DNA from 2 places in the Bacillus altaicus genome. Region 1 is predicted to be linked to the other one. Evidence: riboswitches for the same ligand, from Rfam matches in the RefSeq annotation. Region 1 holds a riboswitch; the other holds the start of a gene.

What was found. Region 1 has a riboswitch for S-adenosylmethionine ahead of ACE38F_RS11550 (amino acid ABC transporter permease). Riboswitches for the same ligand answer to the same signal wherever they lie in the genome.
Region 2: another riboswitch for S-adenosylmethionine. It lies ahead of metK (methionine adenosyltransferase); the one in region 1 lies ahead of ACE38F_RS11550 (amino acid ABC transporter permease).

Annotation. Positions count from the first base shown of each region.
Region 1 is NZ_CM143394.1:2,205,282-2,208,707, reverse strand. Features, by position in the region: gene ACE38F_RS11560 (amino acid ABC transporter substrate-binding protein) at 1-704, opposite strand, end outside; gene ACE38F_RS11555 (amino acid ABC transporter ATP-binding protein) at 716-1,477, opposite strand; gene ACE38F_RS11550 (amino acid ABC transporter permease) at 1,497-2,165, opposite strand; SAM riboswitch class I at 2,235-2,341, opposite strand; gene ACE38F_RS11545 (VanW family protein) at 2,580-3,426, opposite strand, start outside.
Region 2 is NZ_CM143394.1:976,604-980,029, reverse strand. Features, by position in the region: gene ACE38F_RS05100 (MogA/MoaB family molybdenum cofactor biosynthesis protein) at 1-101, opposite strand, end outside; gene ACE38F_RS05095 (hypothetical protein) at 363-542, shown strand; gene ACE38F_RS05090 (hypothetical protein) at 549-728, shown strand; gene metK (methionine adenosyltransferase) at 770-1,969, opposite strand; SAM riboswitch class I at 2,139-2,260, opposite strand; gene pckA (phosphoenolpyruvate carboxykinase (ATP)) at 2,489-3,426, shown strand, end outside.

The DNA.
Region 1 (3,426 bases):
TTATTTATATCTTCTAACTTTTCACTCTTTTTTGCAAATGGAAATGCAATCTCTCCCCATTCAAGTGGACCAAATCCAACTTTGACATTATCTAGTTTCGCCTTTGTTATTGTTGTTTCCACTTGAACTTTATCATTATAATAAGCATCGACGCGTCCAAATCCTACTTCATTCAATTCCGCTGTCGGATCCTCTGAGTACGTTTTAATCGTAAAAGCATTATTTTTATTTAAAGCTTTTAACTCTTGCTCTCCTGCTGTACCAAGTCCAACACCTACAGTCTTTCCTTTTAGATCCTCTAGCGATTTAATTGTATTATTATTTTTCTTCACCGCAAAAACAGAACCTGAATACACATATGGGATCGAAAAATCATATTTCTTTTTTCTTTCCGGAGAAACGGATAGTTCATTTGCAATCGTATCAATACGGCCTGAATCTAATAAACCGAATAATCCTTCAAAATCAGAAACATTCCATTCTACTTTATATCCAGCTTTTTTAGCAGCCGCTTCAATAATTTCAGCATCAAAACCTTTTACTTTCTCACCCTCTTTAAATATAAATGGGCTACGACCTGCAGAAGTCCCAACTTTCACTACTTTTTCATCTGTCTTTTTACTTGCTGCATTAGAACCACATGCAGACAAAGCCCCCACTGATAGTGTTAATGCTAATGTTAGTAATAATGACGATTTTCTCATAACTCTTCCTCCTAAATAACGAAATGATTGCCTTCTTCAGAAGCATTTAATTGCCTTAAAAACTTTTTCGTACGTTCATTTTGTGGGTTTTGGAAAATCTCTTCTGGTTTTCCCTGCTCTACGATAATTCCATCAGCCATAAATATAATGCGATCCGCCACCTCTTTTGCAAAATGCATTTCATGTGTAACAATAACCATCGTTATATGCTGTCTTGCCAAATCCTTAATAACTAGCAATACCTCATTAACTAATTCTGGATCAAGCGCTGAAGTCGGTTCATCAAACAATAATACAGCTGGATTTAAAGCCATTGCCCTAGCAATCCCTATCCTTTGCTGTTGCCCCCCTGATAACATTGTCGGATAAAATTTTTCTTTATCAGCTAAGCCTACTTGTTTTAATATTTCTCTCGCTATTCTCTTTGCCTCTTCGTCACTCTTTTTCTGCACAACCGTTAATGGCGTTGTAATATTTTGCAATGCTGTTTTATTTTTAAATAAATTATAATTTTGAAAAACCATTGCTGTTTTTTTGCGTAATTTTATTATTTCTTTTTGATAAAGTTTTTTCGTATGAATCTCTAAATCTTCAATTCTAATACTGCCATCATCCGGTTGTTCTAATAAATTTAAACATCGTAGTAATGTCGATTTCCCTGAACCAGAAGGTCCAATAATTACTACCACTTCCCCTTTTTTGACAGTAAGTGAGATTCCTTTCAGCACTTCATTATGTTTGTAAGATTTATACAAATCTTTTAGCTCAATCACATATATCACCTCATTTCTCTTATAAATACGGTGCATCAAGTTTCTTCTCCAACTTTTTCTGTCCCCAGTTAATTACGATTGTAATAATCCAATACACAATCGCTACCGCTAAATAACTTTCCATATAACGATACGATTGCGCAGCTAGCATTTTCGCTTGTGCTAATATTTCAGCCACTCCAAGTGCAAAAGATAACGAAGATTCTTTTAACAATCCAACAAAATTATTTCCAAGTGACGGCACTGCTACACGAATAGCCTGCGGAAAGATAATTTGTCGCATCGCTTGTGCTTTTGTCATTCCAACTGATAAACAAGCATCCATTTGCCCAGTTTCTACAGCATTTAATGAACCTCGAATGATTTCTGACAAATAAGCAGCATTATTTAAACTGAGGCCAATTAAAGTTGCTTGCATAGCTGTAAGCACTGTAAAAGTTGGGAAAATTTGCGGCAATCCGAAATACAACACAAACAATTGAACTAATAATGGCGTTCCTCTAAAGAAAGAAATATACACCCTGACAATTGGATATAAAAATTTCGTTTTATTTTTTGTAATGATCGCCAAGCCCACTCCTATAACGAAAGAAATAATCATTGAAACAACAGTAATCCCTAAAGTTATGTATACATATTTAAATAATTGCGGAAAACTTTCTAAAAAATACGTTACATCAAATTTCACCCTATCCCCCCTCTCTAAACAAAAAACTCTTCTTACACATATAAGAAGAGTTGAATGTTAATCCATTTCCCTTCATCTTCCAAACGCCTTTTACGTTTGCTGGAATTAGCACAGTGCTTTTTTAGCCTGTTGCTGAGATTTCACCGGGCCAGTCCCTCCATCTCTCTTGATAAGAAAACTAATAAATTTTTCCATTTATTTAGTTGTTATTATGAAGAATACAGCCAAATTAAAACAATGTCAATAGGAAAACTAAGAATTAAATCCCGCTCTTTTTCGGACATACTAGTAATACATCCATTTACTATTCTTAATAAACTGTACATAAAAAGCCATCTCCTCTAAAATTCAGAAGAGATGGCTTCAATTATAGAAACTATAAATCTTTTACTTTATTATCCTTTAACTACATATTTATTTCATCTTATGTACTTCAGCAACTAACTTTCCACCTTGTATACCCATATAAAGCTTAACAGGAGCATCATTCGTGTTTTCAAATACTAAGTCTAAATATGGATACGCAATTGTAGCATCTCTTCCCTGCGGGACATAACCGACTGTTTTAGAATGTGTAGTTCTCTCTACCATTTTTAAACCAGCTTGATCTGCTGCATTGTATAGAGTTGATGATGTTTGACAAACGCCACCACCATAACCATCTACTAATTTACCATCTACAATTTCTTTACCTAATTGATATCCTTTATCTGGCGTTGTATCACCGATTAATGCATTAAAAGAGAAACTGTCTCCTTTTGCTAATACAACCCCATTTATGCTCGCTGCTGACAAACGAATATTTTCAATACGGCCACCTGCTGAGCCACCTAAATTCGTTTCATATCTACCAATTACCGTGCCACTTCCTTGCGCATCACTTAATGTTGCGGTAGGCTTTTTCTCAACAATTGGTAACTGATAAGAAGAATCCCACATACCTACATTTAATAATTTGTCTACTAATTCTTTTTCCATTAATTCATAAGAAGGCTTTCCTTCTTGCCATGATCCATCAGGCGCTATACGTGAAGGGACCATCTTTTTATCAACGCTTTTCCCGACTTCACCTGCAACCTTCGTTACCGATTTTTTGAATTTCGCCTCATCTTCAAAATAACCTAAACTCGATAAGTCTATTTTTTTCACTTCAGTACCAGTACGCCCATCCACTAAGCTAATTGAATCCTGTACATCAGCCTTAGCCTCTACAACGTTCCCACCAAAATCACTTACTAATGCCACATCACTTACTTTTGTA
Region 2 (3,426 bases), 1.2 Mb from region 1:
TGACCACTCTTATCCGTCTCTTCCGTACGTGTATCGGAGATCGTCACGATCTTACAACGCACTTCTTTTGGTGCTTGTTTTTTATGTTCAGTTACACTCATTTTTCATCTTCCCCTTCTTAAAAGCTTTTCTTCATTTTATCATACATATCTTTACACAAATCTGTATGAAGCCACCGATACGTCATGATACAATATAAGTATAATCACCCACAAAAAGGAATTTAAATAGGTATACTATTTCCATTTCTTACACTCCTAGCTTTCACATCATTAGCTACTATTTATCTCTTCTTATGTTTTCTACATAATAGGTTTAATTTTTAAATTTACAATGCAAAACAATTCGGAGGTTCACATACTATGGAACTTTATAAAAAATTAACAACGACATTCATCCTCTTATTTGTCGCTTCCATCACTGTCGGCTTTTCTTTAAAAGGCGCAATTCCATACGCTACATTAGTGAGTATTATATTCGCAACGCTATTTTTACTGAGCAGTGCTTTTTGCGCAGGAAAAGCGCGTCAACTGAAAGGGTGACCGTCTATGTTCCGTAAGAAACCAATCCTTTGTAAATCATGTGAAAAGGAAATACAAACGTATGAAAAAGCATGGATTCATATGTCATTTCCGGCAAGTGGTATGACAAATATAAGAAAGTATATTGAGCTAGACGGAGAAGTTTATTGCAGCTCATGCATCCAAGTAGTACATAAAACCAAATAAAAAAAGCTTTGCGCACACAGCGCAAAGCTTTTTTTCATATATTATAGACCAGCTTGCTCTTTTAAAGTAGCTGCTTTGTCTGTACGTTCCCATGTAAGATCTACATCAGTACGTCCGAAGTGGCCGTAAGCTGCTGTTTGTTTGTAAATTGGGCGACGTAAGTCTAGCATTTTAATAATACCAGCTGGGCGAAGATCGAAGTTGTTACGAACTAGTTCTACTAGTACGTCTTCAGATACTTTACCAGTGCCAAGTGTATCAACTGAAATTGATACTGGTTGCGCTACGCCGATTGCGTATGCAAGTTGTACTTCTGCTTTGTCAGCAAGACCAGCTGCTACGATGTTTTTCGCAACATAACGAGCTGCATATGCTGCAGAACGGTCAACTTTCGTTGCATCTTTACCAGAGAATGCACCACCGCCATGGCGAGCATATCCACCGTAAGTATCAACGATGATTTTACGTCCTGTTAAACCAGCATCACCTTGTGGTCCACCAATTACGAAGCGACCAGTTGGGTTAATGAAGAATTTCGTTTCTCCATCCATTAATTCTGCTGGAACTACAGCTTTAATTACATGTTCTTTTAAATCGCGATCGATTTCTTCCCACGTAACATCTGGATGATGCTGTGTAGAAATTACAATTGTATCCACACGTACAGGTTTACCATTTTCATCATACTCAACTGTAACTTGCGTTTTTCCATCCGGACGTAAGTATGATAATGTGTCATCTTTACGTACTTCAGTTAAACGGCGAGCTAATTTGTGAGCAAGCGAGATTGGAAGTGGCATTAATTCTTGTGTTTCATTACATGCGAAGCCAAACATTAAACCTTGGTCTCCCGCACCAATTGCCTCAATCTCAGCGTCAGTCATTAGACCTTCGCGTGCTTCTAGTGCTTGGTCAACACCCATAGCGATGTCAGCAGATTGCTCATCGATAGATGTTAAAACTGCACAAGTTTCTGCATCGAATCCATATTTTGCGCGTGTGTAACCAATGCCTTGAATTGTTTCACGAACGATTTTTGGAATATCTACGTAAGTAGAAGTCGTAATTTCCCCCGCTACCAATACTAAACCAGTTGTTACAGTTGTTTCACAAGCTACACGTGCATTTGCGTCCTTTGCTAAGATCGCATCTAAAATTGAATCAGAAATTTGGTCACAAATTTTATCTGGATGTCCTTCAGTTACAGACTCAGATGTGAACAGATGACGTTTTTTTGTCATGTGGTAAACCTCCCTACAGTAATTGTATATATTGTACGGAACTCATCCTTAATTTGCCACAAACTGCGACATACATTTATTCTCCCACACAAGCATACAGAAAAACCTTTCCCACTTAACATAGAGGAAAGGTTTAATTTGCTACTTGCATACTGCTTTTTGCCCTTTGCTCTTATCGTTCGAGACCGTTAGCCTCGCACAGGTTTTAGCACCTATTCACCTGTATTTACCACTACAAGTGAGGTTGCTGGGCTTCATCGGGCCTGTCCCTCCGCCAGCTCGGGATAAGAGAGTATCCGTCCCAACCTATACTAAAGAAATGATATTCATTTGTCAATTAATATTCACATTTTCCTGAAAGTTTTTCTCAATACGCATAGAATGAAATATTAATAAGGAAATGATACATTCACACAAACAAAAACAAATAAATAGTATACATTATTTATATAATTGTGTTATACTCTTGATGGGGATTACGAGAAATATTTCATTAAATGAAAAGGATGGTATATAAATATGAGTACTGTGAATGTCCAAATTGGTTTACATGAATTATTGAACGGAAGCAATGCACAGATTCAATTAAGTGTTCCGCAATTAGTGGAAAAAGTATTAATGCGAAACGAAGGGAAATTAACTTCTACTGGTGCCGTTTCTGCTTCAACAGGAAAATACACAGGACGTTCTCCTAAAGATAAATTTATTGTGAAGGAAGCATCGGTTGCTGACAAAATTGCTTGGGGAGCCGTGAACCAACCGATCTCTGAAGAACATTTTGATAAATTATATATAAAAGTTTTAGAATACTTAAAAGAAAAAGAAGAGTTATTCATCTTCAAAGGATTTGCTGGCGCTGATCACAACTATCGCCTACCAATTCAAGTTGTTAACGAATATGCATGGCATAATTTGTTCGTACATCAATTATTTATTCGTCCAACTGAAGAAGAATTAACAACTCACGAATCAGAGTTCACAATTGTTTCTGCACCAAACTTCAAAGCAGATCCAGCAATTGACGGTACAAATTCTGAAGCATTCATTATGGTTTCATTCGAAAAACGTATCGTACTAATCGGTGGTACAGAATACGCTGGAGAAATGAAAAAATCAATCTTCTCTATTATGAACTTCTTACTACCTGAACAAGATATTCTTTCTATGCACTGCTCTTCAAACGTAGGCGAAGAGGGCGACGTAGCACTATTCTTCGGTTTATCTGGAACAGGCAAAACAACATTATCTGCTGATCCAAACCGTAAATTAATCGGTGACGATGAGCACGGTTGGTCTGATAACGGTGTATTCAATATTGAAGGCGGTTGCTATGCAAAATGTGTAAACCTTTCTCACGAGAAAGAACCACAAATCTTCGATGCAATCGAATTTGGTTCAGTTTTAGAAAACGTTGTCATTGACGGTCAAACACGCATCGCTGACTATAACGATACTAC